DNA from 4 places in the Streptomyces uncialis genome. Region 1 is predicted to be linked to each of the others. Evidence: riboswitches for the same ligand, from Rfam matches in the RefSeq annotation. Region 1 holds a riboswitch; each other region holds the start of a gene.
What was found. Region 1 has a riboswitch for cyclic di-AMP ahead of OG711_RS10345 (M23 family metallopeptidase). Riboswitches for the same ligand answer to the same signal wherever they lie in the genome.
Positions count from the first base shown of each region.

Region 2: another riboswitch for cyclic di-AMP. It lies ahead of OG711_RS06450 (M23 family metallopeptidase); the one in region 1 lies ahead of OG711_RS10345 (M23 family metallopeptidase).
Region 3: another riboswitch for cyclic di-AMP. It lies ahead of OG711_RS16165 (transglycosylase family protein); the one in region 1 lies ahead of OG711_RS10345 (M23 family metallopeptidase).
Region 4: another riboswitch for cyclic di-AMP. It lies ahead of OG711_RS21105 (M23 family metallopeptidase); the one in region 1 lies ahead of OG711_RS10345 (M23 family metallopeptidase).

Region 1 covers NZ_CP109583.1:2,537,512-2,541,716, forward strand. The annotation lists gene OG711_RS10335 (HPr family phosphocarrier protein) at 156-437, shown strand; gene OG711_RS10340 (GntR family transcriptional regulator) at 703-1,407, opposite strand; gene OG711_RS10345 (M23 family metallopeptidase) at 1,698-2,486, opposite strand; cyclic di-AMP (ydaO/yuaA leader) riboswitch at 2,500-2,663, opposite strand; gene OG711_RS10350 (M16 family metallopeptidase) at 3,060-4,205, opposite strand, start outside.
Region 2 covers NZ_CP109583.1:1,619,923-1,624,127, forward strand. The annotation lists gene OG711_RS06440 (STM4011 family radical SAM protein) at 1-450, shown strand, start outside; gene OG711_RS06445 (SGNH/GDSL hydrolase family protein) at 470-1,261, opposite strand; gene OG711_RS06450 (M23 family metallopeptidase) at 1,484-2,449, opposite strand; cyclic di-AMP (ydaO/yuaA leader) riboswitch at 2,452-2,572, opposite strand; gene OG711_RS06455 (tyrosine-protein phosphatase) at 3,030-3,827, shown strand.
Region 3 covers NZ_CP109583.1:3,925,841-3,930,045, forward strand. The annotation lists gene eno (phosphopyruvate hydratase) at 1-207, opposite strand, end outside; gene OG711_RS16165 (transglycosylase family protein) at 1,626-2,381, opposite strand; cyclic di-AMP (ydaO/yuaA leader) riboswitch at 2,386-2,577, opposite strand; gene OG711_RS16170 (transglycosylase family protein) at 2,752-3,897, opposite strand; gene OG711_RS16175 (cytochrome P450 family protein) at 4,017-4,205, opposite strand, start outside.
Region 4 covers NZ_CP109583.1:5,080,678-5,084,882, forward strand. The annotation lists gene OG711_RS21100 (PP2C family protein-serine/threonine phosphatase) at 1-1,104, shown strand, start outside; cyclic di-AMP (ydaO/yuaA leader) riboswitch at 1,634-1,777, shown strand; gene OG711_RS21105 (M23 family metallopeptidase) at 1,789-2,901, shown strand; gene OG711_RS21110 (aldo/keto reductase) at 3,022-3,966, shown strand; gene OG711_RS21115 (PrsW family intramembrane metalloprotease) at 4,013-4,205, opposite strand, start outside.

The DNA.
Region 1 (4,205 bases):
AGGTGAGGCGGGCGCGGCCCGGGGGTGGCCCCTCAGGTGAAGCGGACACGGACACGCGGCCCGGTCGGCCCGGGGTCGGCGTACCCCGCTGTGGGACACTGGTCTAGACAACCATGCACAGCGAATCGCAACCTTGAGCACCCGAAGGGCATCACATGGCTGAGCGCCGCGTCAACGTCGGCTGGGCCGAGGGTCTCCACGCCCGTCCCGCCTCCATCTTCGTCCGTGCGGCCTCCGCTGCCGGCGTCCCGGTGACGATCGCCAAGGGCGACGGCGACCCGGTGAACGCCGCCTCCATGCTCGCGGTGCTCGGCCTCGGCGCCCAGGGCGGCGAGGAGGTCGTCCTGACATCCGGCGCGGACGGCGCGGACGCGGCGCTGGACCGGCTCGCGAAGCTGGTCGCCGAGGGTCTGGACGAGCTCCCCGAGACCGTCTGAACCGGGAGCGTGCGACCCCGGTCACGGTGAGCACAGGGCGATGTCCGCGACAGCGGGCATCGCCCTTTTCGTCGCCCTGCTGCCGCCCCAGCCCCGCCGGCACGCGTCCATAACCGCGCCACAAAAAATACCGACACCGATCGCACCATCAGGAATTCACCGGAAATGGGCACGGCGATTCCGCACCGTCGGACCGGATTCGCATTCTCACGGTCCATGTGAATACCGCTTCCGGAATTGCGCTTCCCTGTATAAGGCCGCTTTGTTACCGAAGGCCGCCTGTTGTGTGTACGGGATGTTGCGGATGCGGCGACAGCCGGGAGCGGTTGCGGGGCTCCGGGCGGCCCGGGACCCGCCGGTGGTACGCGGAGGCGGCGCGTTCGGTGTGCGCGGCCATCAGCGCGCGGGCCCGCTCGGCGTCACCACGGGCCACCGCGTCGACGATCGCGCCGTGCTCCGTCCAGGTCTCGGCGGGGTACGCGGCGGGCTCGACCACGTACATCCAGGCGATCTTGTGCCGCAGCTGGGTGAGCAGCGAGGTCAGGGGATGGCTGGCGGAGGCCTGGGCGAGGGTCTCGTGGAACCAGCCGTCCAGGGCCCGCAGATCGTCGCTGGTCCCGCTTCTGGCCCGGTCCTGGCCGAGCTTCACGAGTCCGCGCAGCACCTTCAGATGCGCGTCGGTCCGGCGCTGGGCCGCGCGGGCGGCCCCCAGCGGCTCCAGGAGCGCGCGGGCGTCCAGCAGGTCCGCGGCCTCCTGGACGGTCGGTTCGGCGACGCAGGCACCCGCGTGGCGCCGCGCCACCACGAACCCCTCCGCCTCCAGGGTGCGCAGCGCCTCGCGCACCGGGACGCGGGAGACACCGTAGCGGCGGGCGAGGACCTCCTCGGTGAGTCTGCTGCCGCGTTCCAGCGCGCCGCTGATGATGTCGTCCCGGATGGCCGTGCATACCGAGTGCGCGGGAATACGCATGACCGGACCTCCGCCTGAATCACCGCGAGTCGCGGTCGATCGCCGCTGATCCGGAGACTCTATTGCAGCGCGCGGCGATTTCCGACGGCGCACGGTATTCCGATGATGTTTTTGGACAACCGAAGCGGTACGGGACAGCGAAAAGCCCCGGCGTGGAGCCGGGGCTTTCGGGGGGTGCGCGACGGGAGGTCGTCCCTGTGCCCTCGTCCGTCACGTGCGCGCGCGTGGGGGGTGTGCGCCGGTCCTCGGGGCGGGTCCGCCGGACGCGCCCCGGGGGCCGGGCGGCGCGCTCAGAGGTTGACGCCGTGTCCGCGCAGATAGGCGAGCGGGTCGAGGTCGGAGCCGTAGTCGGCGGTGGCGCGGGCCTCGAAGTGGAGGTGCGACCCGGTGACGTTGCCGGTGGCGCCGGAGATGCCTATCTGCTGACCCGTGGTGACGGCCTGGCCGGCCTGTACGGCGACGGAGAGCAGATGCGCGTACTGGGTGTACGTGCCGTCGTGCATCTTGATGACGACGTTGTTGCCGTACGCGCCACCCCAGCCCGCCTCCACGACGGTGCCGTAGCCGACGGACTGCACGACGGTGCCGGTCTCGGCGTGGAAGTCGATACCGGTGTGGGTGCCCGAGGACCAGACGGCGCCGCCCGCGCCGTAGGACGTGGACACATGGCTGCCGGCGATCGGACTGACGAAGGTGTTCAGTCGCTTGCGCTCGGCCTCGCGCGCGGCGCGCTCCCGTGCCTCGCGCTCCTTCTTGGCGTCGGCCTCCGCCTGGCGCTTCTGCTCGGCGGCGCGCTGCTTGGCCTCCGCCTCGGCGTGCTCCTTGGCGGCGCTCTCCTGGGCCGCGATCTGCTGGGCGGTGGCCTGGGCGTCGATCTCGCCCGCGACCGCGTCGCCGATGGAGATGGTCTTGGTGAGGCCCGTGTCCTCAAGCGAGGTGTCCTCCGCGGCGAGCGCGGGGGAGGCGAGGGTACCGATGACACCGGTGGTGGTGAGGGTGGCGACGCCGGCGACGTTCGCGGTGGTCCGCGACATTCTGCTCGGACGGCGGTGCTTCCCGGTGGCGCGGGTGAACGCCATGGAGTGGGTGGTCCTTTCCTTCCTTCTCGCCTACCGGGTTAGCTGACGGGTTCGGAGCAGGAAGGTCTCCTACGGGCCCCCTCCGCGCGAGGCGACGGGCGTCCGATTCACCCCAGGGACGGTTGGGTCCCCGGCTCCCCTGGCTCGCGCCGTACGGGGACTCGGCGATGACTGCCCGCTGCCGCGGGTGCGGCGTACTGCACGACGAACAGCCGGACCGACGCTAAGGGGAGGATCTTTCGATCGACAAACGAATCATCGATTTTGTAGCGCACGCCACACCCGGGACGGGGCAGCGCACCGGTTTCAGGACAAAGGAGTCGTTGCCGGACGCGCCGGACCGGGGCGCGGTGGCCGGTTCCTGACGGCGGATGAGGCGGCGCCAGGGCGCGCGGGAACGCGGCACCGCCCCCACACACGCCCGTGGGGGCGGCGGTCGGAGGTGGCGGACCTGGATCCCGGCGACGGCCCCCACGCGTGTCCGTGGGGCGGCTCACGGCGGGGTACGACGGCCCCCGGCCGGTCGGACGGTCCGACCGGCCGGGGGCCGGGGTGACACGGAAAGCGGGCGGACTACTGGCCGCCGACCACGGTCACTTCACCGAGGCCGAGGGCCTTCACGGGCTCCTCGATCTGCGCCGCGTCCCCGACGAGGACGGTCACCAGACGGTCCACCGGGAAGGCGTTCACGACGGCCGCGGTGGCCTCCACGGTGCCGGTCGCGGCGAGCCGCTGGTAGAGCTGCGCCTGGAAGTCGTCCGGGAGCTCCTGCTCGACCTGGTCGGCGAGGGTGGCCGCGACGGCCGCGGCCGTCTCGTACTTGAGCGGGGCGACCCCGACGAGGTTCTGCACGGCGACATCCCGCTCGGGGTCCGTCAGGCCCTCCCGCGCGAGGGTGCGCAGGACCTTCCAGAGGTCGTCGAGCGCCGGGCCGGTGGAGCCCGTGTCGACGGAACCGGAGATGCCGAGCATCGCCGCGCCCGATCCGTCCGCCGTCGACCGCAGCACCTGCGCGAAGGCCCGCACCCCGTAGGTGTAGCCCTTCTCCTCACGCAGGACCCGGTCCAGCCGCGAGGTGAGGGTGCCGCCCAGGCAGTACGTGCCGAGGACCTGCGCGGGCCACACACGGTCGTGCCGGTCGGCGCCGACCCGGCCGATGAGGACCTGGGTCTGGACCGCTCCGGGACGGTCCACGATGAAGACCCGCCCGGTGTCGTCGGCGGACACCGGGGGCACGGGCCGGGGCTCGGCCTGACCGCCCGTCCAGGCGCCGAGGGTGTCCGTGAGGACCTCGTCCACGTCGACACCGGTGAAGTCCCCGACGATGACGGCCGTCGCGGTGGCGGGCCGCACATGCCGCTCGTAGAACGCGCGGACGGCCGCCGAGTCGATCGCCGAGACGGTCTCCTCGGTGCCCTGCCGCGGCCGGGACATCCGTACCTCGGCCGGGAAGAGCCGCTTGTACAGCTCCTTCGCCGCGCGGCGGGCCGGGTTGGCCGACTCGTGCGGGATCTCGTCCAGGCGGTTGCGGACCAGGCGCTCGACCTCGCTGTCCGCGAAGGCGGGCGCGCGCAGGGCGTCCGCGAGCAGCCCGAGGGCCTTCGGCAGCCGGGAGACGGGCACTTCGAGGGAGACCCGCACACAGGGATGGTCGGCGTGGGCGTCGAGGGTGGCGCCGCAGCGCTCCAGCTCCGCGGCGAACTCCTCCGCCGAGTGCTT
Region 2 (4,205 bases), 920 kb from region 1:
GGGGTGCGGTTCAGTGTGGGGATCGTGGGGCTGGCGGAGCATCTGGAGGACGCGCGGCGGCTGCGGGCGGAGCTGCCGGAGGAGGTGTATCTGTGGGTGAACGCCGCGGAGGGGCACACGTACTCCGACGAGGAGGCCGACCGGTGGACGGCGCTGGACCCGCTGTTCCCGTACAGCCGTCATCCGCATCGCAGCGCGGGGCTGCCGTGCCGTACCGGTGAGTCGGTGGTGTCGGTGGACGGTGACGGCACGGTCCGCCGCTGCCACTTCGTCCCGGCGGAGCTGGGCAATCTGTACGACGGCTCCTACCGTGCCGCGCTGGCGCCCCGGCCCTGCCCGCTGACGCTGTGCGACTGCCATATCGGGTACGTGCATCTGGAGACGCTGCCGCTGTACGACGTCTTCGCGGGCGGGGTCCTGGAGCGGATACCGGCCGGGCCGGGCGGCTGAGCCGGGCCGGGCGGCCGGGTCACAGGGGCAGCAGATCGGGGCGCTTGGCCTCCACATGATCGCCGGAGGACTCGCCCCGCAGCCGCCGCCCGATCCAGGGAACGAGGTACTCGCGCGCCCAGTGGATGTCGTCGCGGCGCACTTCGAGGGTGCCCCGGGGCGGCAGCGGGGGCCACGGCTGGTCGGGGTCGGCGGGGACCTCGACGCCGAGCACCTGACCGGCCCGCAGGGCGACCCGGGTGTGGCCCTCGGCCGAGAGATGCAGCCGGTCGCCGTCCCAGGCGCGGCGGTCCTGCACGGTCCGCAGCGACCACAGGTCGAGGACGGGGCATCCGTAACGGTCGGCGATGGCCCGGACATGACCGTTGTAGGTGGCGATCTTGCCGCGGAACCGCCTCAGTACGGGGATGTCACGGGTGTCGAAGCCGGTGGTCACCATCACGGTCGCCACGGTTCCGGTGAGGTCCGCGACGGCGCGCTCGAAGCGTTCGGCGACCTCGTCGGGGTCGGTGCCGGGCCGGATGATGTCGTTGCCCCCGGCGCAGAACGTCACGAGGTCGGGGGCGAGCCGCCGGGCGCGGGGGATCTGCTCCGCGACGATCTGGTCGAGGAGTCGGCCGCGTACGGCGAGGTTGGCGTACCGGAAGCCGTCCTCCGCCAGCCGGTCGGCGAGGAGGACCGCCAGCCGGTCGGCCCATCCCACGAACGCTCCGCCGGGGCCGGGGTCACCGACCCCTTCCGTGAAGCTGTCGCCGATGGCCGCGTAGGACCGGAGGGGGTGCGGTGGGGGGAAGGTCGACTGTGCGCTCACGTCGGCCCATCTTTCACGGCGGGCCGTGACCTACGCCACCGTAATAATGCGCTGAGGGGGGTTGACGGGACGTGAGAAAGGCCATGCCGCTGTTTTGCGCCGGGCAGGAATAGCGGGCGCCCCCGACGACAGCGCGCCGCTCACTGTGCGGTGGCACGCGAACGGGGCCGTATCCGCCGATACGGCCCCGTTCAGGGATGCGGCCGGTGGCCGCGGGAGTCGTCAGATGCCGACGCCCTTCGACCGCAGGTAGGACATCGGGTCGATGTCGGAGCCGTAGTCGGGCGAGGTACGGATCTCGAAGTGCAGGTGCGGCCCGGTGCTGTTGCCGGTGGAACCGGCGAGACCGATCTGGTGGCCGCCCGTGACCGACTGCCCGGCCGAGACGGTGAGCTGCGAGAGATGCGCGTACTGCGAGTACTTGCCGTCGGTGTGCTGGATGACGACCTGGTTGCCGTACGAACCGGCCCATCCGGCCGACACCACGGTGCCGGGGCCGACGGACTTCAGGGGCGTACCGGCGGGCACGCTGAAGTCGACACCGGTGTGGTAGCCGCTGGACCACATGCTGCCGGAGGCGCGGTACCCCGTGCCGACACCGGAGTCGACGGGCCGGGTCCAGCCCGAGTCGGCCTGCTCCGGGGCGGCGGCCTCGGCGGGGGCGGCCTTCGGGGCGGCGGCCTTCGGGGCGGCGGCCTCGGGCTCCGCGGCCTTCGGCTGCGCCTTGGGCGCGGCGGCCTTGGGCGCCTGCGCCTTCGGGGCCTGCGCCTTCGGGGCGGCCGGCTTCGGCGCGGGGGCCTCGGGCGCGGCAGCGGCCTTGGCGCCGATGGTGAGCTTCAGTCCGGGATGGATCAGGCCCGGGTCCGAGCCGACGGTGCCGCGGTTGTCGTCGTAGAGCCGCTGCCAGCCGCCCTGGACGGCCTGCTCGTCGGCGATCTTCGAGAGATGGTCACCGACCTTGACGGCGTACGTCCTGACCTCGGAGGTCTTGACGGCGGTCCGCTCGGCGGGGGCCTGTACGGCGTTCTGGGCGCCGGTCACGGCCGGGGCGGAGTGCGGGGTGGCCGCCTCGGCGCCGGTGGCGCCGATCAGCGGCAGGGCCAGGGCCGCGCCACCGGTTCCTGCGACGGCGATCGACCTGGCTATACGGGTGGACTTGGGACGGCGGTGCTTACCCTTCGCGGGCATGACGTTTTCCTCTCCGGCGCCTGCGAGGTGAGCTGTCGGGTTCGGGCTGGAGATGCCCGGCCGCGCTTTCACGCGGCTTCACCCCGAGCCGGTCCGGTTGCCCGGACACGGCGTACTACCTGTGGGTTCCCCGCTCCTGCCGGTGTCGGGTGACGTTGCGGACCCCGGACGGCGGCAGGACTAGGCGTCCGCCCGGATTGAGCGTGACGCTAGGCGAGCGGGCTCGCCGTGGACAACCAAGACCCCCGGGGCGACCGGCCATTCCTTGATCCAAGGCCGGATTCCCGGTCACCCTGCGTCGACCGCGGAGGTCAGCGGGAGGCTCAATTCCCGGACGGTGAAAGGGCGCCCGGGAGTCCTCGTCCGACACCCAACGTGACAATTATGATCCCGGTCACGGGTATCCGGACCAGGGCACTTTATTCCGGGGCCAGTTCAACTTAATGCCACTAAACAGACATAGAGCATCATCAACCCTTTATCACCACTTGGGGTCTGATCATCCGATGACTGGATGTCGTATCGTCGGAATCGCGCTCGTCGGCGGAGGTGCCGGCGGCGGACCGGGAGGAGCCCCCGCGTGACGCAGCAGATCCCGTCGACCGAGCCCGAACTGACCGGAGTCCGCAACTTCCGTGACGTGGGTGGCCTGCCGACCACGGACGGCAGGCGCGTCCGCCACGGGGTGCTGTACCGCAGCGGGCATCTCGCCCAGGCGACCGCGGAGGACAGCGACTACCTCGCCTCGCTGGGGCTGCACACCATCTTCGACTTCCGCGACTCCGCGGACCGGGGGCTCGACGGTCTCGATGTGGCACTGCCGGGCGTCCGCAACGTGAACGTACCGCTGAGCGATCCGGCCGACGGTACGGAGTTCTGGCAGATGGTCCGGCAGGGGGATCTCGCCCAGCTCCGCGAGCACCTCGCGGAGGGCCGCGCGGCGAACCGCATGGTCGAGGCGTATCGGACGATCATCGAGGAGCGGACCGCCGAGCACGGGCGGGTGCTGCGGTCGCTCGCGGACGGGAGCGTGCCCGCGCTCATGCACTGTGCCGCGGGCAAGGACCGCGCGGGGCTGTCCATAGCGGTGACGCTGCTGGCGCTCGGTGTCGAGCGGGACGCCATCGAGGCGGACTACCTCAAGTCGAACGCGGCGCACCGGCGGTACCGGGTGCGGCGCAGCGAGGCCGCGGTGGACGGGTACGCGCCGGAGGTCATGGAGCTGTTGCGCCCGCTTTTCGACGCGCGGGTCGAGTATCTGGCGGCGGGGTTCGACTCGATCGACCGGCGCTGGGGCAGCACCGAGGCCTACCTGTCCGACGGCCTCGGCCTCACCGCCCCGGACCGTGACCGCCTTCGCGACCGCTTCTTGGCGTAAGGGTCTGTCCGGCTGGACGCACTCCGTTCCTGTGCCGTCGCTCGTGGGTTTCGCGCAGTTCCCCGCGGGTCGCCTTCGCTTGCGCTTCCCAGGTCCGTCCGGCTGGACGCACTCCGTTCCTGTGCCGTCGCTCGTGGGTTTCGCGCAGTTCCCCGCGGGTCGCCTTCGCTTGCGCTTCCCAGGTCTGTCCGGCGTGGCGCACTTCGTTCCTGTGCCGTCGCTCGGTGGTTTTGCGCAGTTCCCCGCGCCCCTTTGGGGCGCGTTCTGCTTGTTCTTCGGGTCGGGGCCGGTCGGGATTCTCCGTCCTCGATCCGACACGCTCGGTAACACGTCCAGCGGAGCTACTGAAGAGCATCGGAGTCTGCGAGCAGAGATTCC
Region 3 (4,205 bases), 1.4 Mb from region 1:
GAGGACTGCCTTCTCGACGCCCTTGCCGCCGTAGCGGTTGGGGTCGCCGTCACGCAGCTCCAGGGCCTCGAAGGCGCCCGTGGACGCACCGGACGGGACGGCGGCCCGGCCGGTGCTGCCGTCATCGAGGCCCACCTCGACCTCGACCGTGGGGTTGCCTCGGGAGTCCAGGATTTCCCGGGCTACGACGACGTCGATGGACGGCACGAGCATCTCCTTCTGGGATGTGACGCGGGTACGCGGGGCCGGTGGTCCCGCCGCACCTGAGCCTAACGGCCTGCGGGGCGTCGGCCACTCAGCGGGCCGCCCTGTGGACAAACGGAAACCAAATTGTTCCGTGATCAAACAAATGGGGGGACGGAGGATCATCCGAGCGGGTCGCCTTCGCTTGCGCTTCCGAGGATTTCCTGTGCTGGGCGTACTTGTTCCCGTGCGGGTACGTCCGGGGGTGCGCGGTTCCCTGCGGGTCGCCTTCGCTCGCGCTTGCGAGGTCTGCCCGGGTGGGCGCACTTGTTCCCGTGCGGGCCGCCCGTGGGTGCGCAGTTCCCCGCGCCCCTGGGTGCTGCCCCCTTGCGGTCGCTCTTCGGGTGCGGGTCCGCCCTCGTCTTTGCGCAGTTCCCCGCGGGTCGCCTTCGCTCGCGCTTGCGAGGTCTGTCCGGGTGGGCGCACTTGTTCCCGTGCGGGCCGCCCGTGGGTGCGCAGTTCCCCGCGCCCCTGGATGGTGCCCCCTTGCGGTCGCTCTTCGGGTGCGGGTCCGCCCTCGTCTTTTGCGCGGTTCCCTGCGGGTCGCCTTCGCTCGCGCTTGTGAGGTCTGTCCGGGTGGGCGCACTTGTTCCTGTGCGGGCCGTCCGGGGGTGCGCAGTTCCCCGCGCCCCTGGGTGGTGCCCCCTTGCGGTCGCTCTTCGGGTGCGGGTCCGCCCTCGTCTTTGCGCAGTTCCCCGCGGGTCGCCTTCGCTCGCGCTTGCGAGGTCTGTCCGGGTGGGCGCACTTGTTCCCGTGCGGGCCGCCCGGGGGTGCGCAGTTCCCCGCGCCCCTGGGTGCTGCCCCCTTGCGGTCGCTCTTCGGGTGCGGGTCCGCCCTCGTCTTTTGCGCAGTTCCCCGCGCCCCTGGGTTTCTTGTGCTGGGCGTACTTTTCCCGCACAGGTCGTTCGTGGGTGCGCAGTTCCCCGCGCCCCTTTGGGGGCGCCCAGTTGGGGCCGGCGATCAGGGTGCGGGCTGTCAGCGACCGGGGCCGGGGTTCAAACCACCCTCCTCGCGGACTCGCTCGGCTACGGGAGGGGGTGGGCGGGAATCTCTGCTCGCAGACTCCGATGCTCTTCAGTCCGGCAAGGACACGTCGTACCGAGCGTGTCGGATCGAGGACGGAGAATCCCGACCGGCACCGACCCGAAGAACCGACCGGACGCGCCCCCAAGGGGCGCGGGGAACTGCGCGAAACCCACGGACGACGGCACAGGAACGAAGTGCGCCCAGCCGGACAGACCTCGGGCCCGGCCAGCGGGGGGGGGAGCTCCGGAAAGGGGGCCGCCCCGACGCGGGCGGGTGCGTCGGGGCGGGCTTCCCGGCCGGGGCGGGGTGCGGCCCGGCCGGGTGGGGGATGGTTCAGGGAACCGGGGGTCCTGGGATCAGGACAGGTGGAGCTGCTGACCGGGGAAGATGAAGTCCGCGTCGTCGACGATGTCGTCGTTCAGCTCGAACAGCTTCTGCCAGCCACCCTTGACACCCTCGGCGTCGGCGATCGCGCTCAGCGTGTCACCGGTCTTGACCTTGTACTCGCCGTCGCCCTTCTCGACCTTCTTGCCGGTCGGGGTCTCGATCTTCTCGGCGGGCGCGGCGGGCTTCGGCGCCTGGCTCGGCGCGGCGGCCGGAGCGCGGTCCTGCGAACGCGAGGCGCGCTGCTCGGTCTCCTGCTGCGGCTGCGGCGCGGGAGCGCTCTGCTGCGGCTGCTGCTGGGGCTGGGTCTGCTGCGGCTGCGGCTTCGGCTGCTCGGCGGCGCCGCCACCGTACGCGGCACCGGACAGGCCGACACCACAGCTCGGCCAGGCACCCTTGCCCTGACCGGCGAGGACCTTCTCGGCGATCTCGATCTGCTGGGACTTGGTGGCCTGGTTGGCGGTGGCCGCGTACGCGGTGCCGCCGAAGGCCGCCCAGGTGGAGGCGGAGAACTGGAGGCCGCCGTAGTAACCGTTGCCGGTGTTGATCGACCAGTTGCCGCCGGACTCGCACTGGGCGACGGTGTCCCACTCGGACGCGGTGGCGGCGGAAGCGGTGCCCGCGGCCATCAGCGGGGCGGCGACGGCCGCGCCGGTCACACCGGCGAGGGCGACGATACGGGTGGCCTTGCTGGGCTTGCGGTGCTTGCCCTTGCCGGAAAGCAGCATGAAGTCATCCCCTCACCGACGCCTACGAGGTGAGCTGTCGGGTTCGGGCCGAATGAGTTGCCCGGCCGCGCGTCTGGCGCGCGGCTCCACCCCTAGCCGGTCGGCTTCCGTGTCCCGCAGTCCTGTCGACTCCGTGAACGGTCGCGCCCGGCGCTTACCTTGGGTCCCCCGCTCCTGCCTACGGCGCTTTACGCGTCGAGTGTTCCCGAGCCTCCGTCGGCAGGATTCGGCGTGACGGCGATCGGTGCCCGCAGTGGCGAGCGGTCCTGACCGTACGCATGGGCGCGGCCGGAATTCAAAGCTCACCCCGGCCGGTGAGACTCATGTCTCACTTCCGCCCCATGCGCCAAAAGCGGACATTCAGTGCGAACTACAGCTTCTTCTTGGCTGTTTCGGGCACCAGATCAAGGCTCTGGCCAGGCAGGATCAGGTCGGGGTCGGTCCCGACGGTCCCCTTGTTGCCGTCATAGAGGGCGCTCCAACCACCCTCGACACCCTGGGAGTCGGCGATGTCCCACAGGTTGTCGCCCGACTGCACCGTGTACGACTTGTCCAGTTCGTCACGGGTTGTCCCGCCGCGTGAGGCATGTCGTCCGGCCGGGTCACCGGCACGGGAGTCGACGGCCTCCTCGGTCGCCGGGCCGCCGCGGTGGCGGCCCGCGCCGGTGTCCTCACCCGTGGCCGGGTCGGCGGTCGCGCTCGGCGAAGCACCGTCCGTCGACTCCGACTTGGGGGACTCGTCCGGCGAGGTCTCGGCACCGGTCGGCGCGGTCGTCCCGTCGGTGCTGCCCGTACCGCCCGTGCTCTTGCCGGCCTCCGGCTCGTCCGTGGCCGTGGCCGTGGCGTCGCCCGCCCCGGTCGTCGGGGCGGCGGACGGGGACGCGTCCGTAGCCGCCTCCGTGGCCGTACCGGTCTTCGCGGCGCGCTCCTTGTCGCGGGCGTCGCCCTTGGCGCCGAGCCCGCGGGGCGTCGTGTTCGTGGCGGAGCCCGACGTGTCGGACGACTGACTCGGCGAAGGCGATGTCCCCTTCTTCCCGGACGTACCGGACGAAGGGGCCGGGGTGGCGGCCTTGCCGTCCGAACCGCCGGGCTTCGCCGCGGCGGACGGCAGGACACCCGGGTCGACGTCCGCGGGCGGGGCGTCCTTGGTGAGGCCGACGGAGACACCGCAGCCGGGCCAGGCACCGGGACCCTGTGCGGCGAGGACCCGCTCCCCGACGGTGATCTGCTGGGAGCGGCTGGCCTGGTCCGGCCCGGTGGCGTAGGCGAGCCCGCCGTACTCCGTCCAGGTCTCCTGGGACAGCTGGAGCCCGCCGTAGAAGCCGTTGCCGTCGTCGGCGCTCCAGGCGCCGCCGCTCTCGCACTCGGCGAGCCGGTCCCAGGTTCCCGCCTCAGCGGCGGTGGCACCGGTCGCGCCGAGCAGTGGAATGGCGATCGCCGAGCCGGTGACCCCGGCTGCGACGACCAGAGCGGGTGCCTGACGAGGGCGACGGTGACGACCGTTCCCGGAGCGCATACGGGGGCCTTTCGTGGGACGTCAGGGGCAACGCGGCGGGTGGGGACCGCCGGGTCGACGTGAACGTAGCGGCTCTCGAACGTTTGTCACAAGTCGATGCAGCGCAGATCACGTGGAAGTCACGGAGCTGACATACCGTCAACAGCTGCGTTCCGGACAACCGGTGAGAAGCTGACGGGCAGGGTCCGCAGGCCCCGCATGATGAGCCCGCCGCGCCATCTCAACTCCTCGGGCGCCGCCGCGAGTTCGAGGTCCGGAAGCCGTGTCAGCAGGGCCGCCAGCGCGATCTGTCCCTCCATCCGGGCGAG
Region 4 (4,205 bases), 2.5 Mb from region 1:
CGTCCGGAACCGGGCGGCCCGCTGTCCGGCCGTCATCGCCGTACCCGCCGCGCCCGGAGTTTCAGCAGGGTGCTGCCCTGGCTGCTGATCGTGGCGGGCGTGGTCTACGACGAGCTGACCCCCGTCCGCTACACCGCCGCCCCGCTCTTCGCCGCCGCCCCGCTCGCCGCCGCGCCCTTCTACGGCCGCCGCGGCACCCTGCTGACCGGGGCCGCGGCCTGTCTCGCCGCGTTCGGGATGCGCGCGGAGGACGGGGTCGCCCGGAGCGAGTCGCTCACCGACATCGCGACGATCGTCACCGTCTCCGCGCTCGCCCTCGCCATCAACCGGCTCTCCCGCCGCAGCGACGCCAAGCTCGCGACCGCCCGGGAGATCGCCGAGGCCGCCCAGCGCGCCGTCCTCCCGGAGCCCGCCGACCGGATCGGCGGGCTCGACATCGCCGCCCACTACGAGGCCGCGCAGGCCGGCGCGGCGATCGGGGGAGACCTGTACGCCGTCCAGGACACGCCGTACGGAGTGCGGCTGGTGCTCGGTGACGTACGGGGCAAGGGGATGGGCGCGGTCGCCGCGGTCGCCGTCCTCATCGGGGCCTTCCGTGAGGCGGCCGAGCAGGAGAGCACCCTGGAGGCGGTCGCCCAGCGGCTGGAGCGGGCGCTCGCCAGGGAGGGGCTGCGGCGCCGGGGCGTGGACGACGAGGAGGGGTTCACCACCGCCGTCCTCGCCGAACTCCCGCACGGCGAGGAGCTGCTGCGGACCCTCAACCGCGGACATCCGCCGCCCCTGCTGCTCGCCCCGGACGGGGGACTCACCGTCCTCGAACCGGGCCGCTTCGCCCTTCCGCTCGGGATGGCCGACCTCGGGAGCTGGCCCGACGAGACCGACGAGACGGGCTTCCCGGCGGGCTCGACGCTGTTCGTCCACAGCGACGGACTGTCCGAGGCCCGCGACCGGCACGGCGTGTTCTTCGACCCGGCGGCATGGCTGCGCGGTCGGACCTTCGGCGGACCCGACGCCCTGCTCACCGCCGTCACCGCCGGGGTCGTCACCCACACGGGCGATGGCACCAGCGACGACATGGCCCTGCTGGCCGTCCGCAGGCCCTGACGGACCCTCCAGGGGACTTCAAAGGCCCCCGGAACTCTCCAGGGGACTCCAAAGGCCCCCCCGGAACTCTCCAGGACGCGGGATCGCGTACGAGAACGTGCGGAGCGGTCGGATCGGGTGCGGTCGCGCGGGGGTGCGTGGTGCGGGGTGCGTGCTGCGTGGTGCGTAGTGCGGGGTGCGCGGCCGGCCGGGCGGGGGGCGGAGGGGCCGGGCGCGGGCCCGTCCATCGGCGGGGGCGGCCTCGCGCGCCGTCCCGCCCCCGCCCCTGCGTCACCCCGCCCGCGCGCCCCCTCACACGCCGTAGCCGCCCCCTCCCGTTCGTATAACAACTGAGCAACCATCAATGTGACGTCGGCATGAAAGGGAATACCGACATGCCGTCAACTCGCCCCGTTCCGCCCGCCCGTGTCCCGATAAGTCCTGGCCAACGGCGTTAACGATCAGTCGGAAGCGCTTGGAATCCGGCCCCCAGGTCTATTAACGTTCGATAACGCAGCGCGGTCGTCCCAGCCGTCACAAGAGACGGCTCCGCGCGCACGCGCCGAATTCCGCAAGGGAACCGGGGAACCATTCCTTGGGGTGAATCGGACATCCTTCATGTGAAGGACGTCCGTAGGAGACCTTCCTGCTCCGAACCCGTCAGCTAACCCGGTAGGCGAGAAGGAAGGAAAGGAGTACGCCTCAGTGGCGTCAAACCGGCCTGCCCCCGAACCTCTCTACGCGCCTAAACCGACGGTGGACGGGCCTCACGCTTCCTCCCACGGGCAGGTGTTCGGCCCCGCGGTCACCGACGACGAGGTCCGGGAGGTCTGGAACCCGACCGCCGAGACCGTCCGGCCGGTCCGCGGCAGGCACCGCGTGGCCAAGCAGCGCGGCGGACTCGCCCGCAGCTCCACGGTCCTCGGTGTCGGCGTCATCGCCGCCGTCGGCGCGGGCGGCATCGCCACCGCGCAGGGCGGCAAGCCCCCGATCAAGATATCGATGCCGGACCTCGGCTCGATGATGTCCGGCGACGAGAAGCCCGAGGAGCCCGGCACCGGCCCCGCGCAGCAGGCCGCCGCCCCCCTCACCAGCGCGGGCGTCACCGGCGCCGACGCCGCCGAGGGCACCACCGACGCGGGCGAGGTACTGCGCGCCCGCATCCTCCAGCAGGCCGAGCAGCAGCAGGACCAGGCCGACACCGCCGCCCGCGCCGCCGCCGAGAAGAAGGCCGCCGACCAGGCGGCCCAGGACGCGGCCGCCGCCGAGGCGGAGCTGAAGGCCAAGGCCAAGGCGGAAGCCGAGGCCAAGGCCAAGAAGGCCGAGGAGAAGGCGAAGGCCGAGGCGGAGGCCAAGCGGCTGAAGGAAGAGGCCGAGGCCAGGGCCAAGGCCGAGAAGGAGCGCCTCGAACAGCTCGCGCGCAGCTTCTCCCTCCCCCTCGCCTCGTTCACGCTGACGTCGACGTACGGCCAGTCCGGCGCCATGTGGTCGTCCGGCTCGCACACCGGCCTCGACTTCGCCGCCCCGACCGGCACCCCGCTCAAGGCCATCCACAGCGGCACCATCACCGAGGCCGGCTGGTCCGGCTCGTACGGCTACCTCACCGTGCTGACCCTCGACGACGGCACCGAGCTCCGGTACGCCCACCAGTCGTCGATCGGTGTGAGCGTCGGTCAGAAGGTCTCCACCGGCGAGATCATCGGCCGCGTCGGCGCCACCGGCAACGTCACCGGCGCCCACCTGCACCTTGAGGTCAAGCTGGGCAGCGGCAGCGTCGACCCCGCCGCGTACCTCCGCGGCAAGGGCCTGTCGATCTAGGCGTCAACCCGCCCCCCACCGCTGGAACGCCGGCGGTCCTGACGATCACCCCCCGACGTCAGGGCCGCCGGTTCCCGTTCGCGGACGGATTCCGGCCCCTCGACGGTGTTGAGTAGGACCATGACTTCCTTGCGCCCTCTCGGCTCCTCCGGGCTCGACGTATTCCCGCTCGGACTCGGCGGCAACGTCTTCGGCTGGACGGCGGACCGGTCCGACACCTTCGCCGTCCTCGACGCCTACGCCGCCGCAGGCGGCAACTTCCTCGACACCGCCGATGTCTACTCCGCCTGGGTGGACGGTCATCAGGGCGGTGAGTCCGAGACGCTGATCGGCCAGTGGCTCGCCGCGCGCGGCAACCGCTCCGACATCGTCGTCGCCACGAAGGCCGGCTCGCACCCCGACTTCAAGGGGCTGTCCGCCGCCACCGTCAAACGCGCCGCCGACGCGTCGCTGAAGCGGCTGGACACCGACCACATCGACCTCTACTACACGCACTTCGACGATCCGACGGTCCCCGTGGAGGAGATCGTCACCGCGCTCGACGAACTGGTGCGCGCGGGCAAGGTCCGGGCCGTCGGCGCGTCCAACCTGACTGCCGAACGGCTCCAGGAGTCACTCGACTTCGCCGACCGCGAGGGCCTGACCCGGTACTCCGTGCTGCAACCGGAGTACAACCTGGTCTCCCGTGACACCTACGAGGGCCGCCTCCAGGCGGTCGCCTCCCGCTCCGGTATCGCGGCCGTCCCGTACTTCGCGCTCGCCTCGGGGTTCCTCACCGGCAAGTACCGGCCCGGTGCCACCGTGGGCAGCGCCCGTTCCGGTTCGGCCGCAGCCCATCTGGGGACCGAGCGCGGTCAGCGCGTCCTCGCCGCCCTCGACACGGTCGCGGCGGACCGGGGCGCCGAGGTCGCCACGGTCGCCCTCGCCTGGCTGGCCGCCCGCCCGACGGTCGCCGCCCCGCTCGCCAGCGCCCGCAACCCGGAACAGCTCCCCGCGCTGCTCGCCATGGCCGACCTGGAGCTCACCCCCGAGGACCTCACCCTCCTGACGGAGGCTTCCGCCTGACGGCGCGTACACCGATCCGGCTGTCGTCGGTCGTCGTGAGCCGCCCTCAGCCGTCGTTCCGGCCCGGGGCCGCGTACGGGTTGTACGGGGCCGGGGTGCCGGAGCCGTACGGGCCGCCCTGGCCGGGCACGGGACCGGTGCCCGGCTGGACCGGCGGGTAGCCGTACCCGGGACCCGGCTGTCCGTGGGCCGGATCCGGTTGGCCGTGACCGGGCACCGGCTGTCCGTGGCCCGGGTAG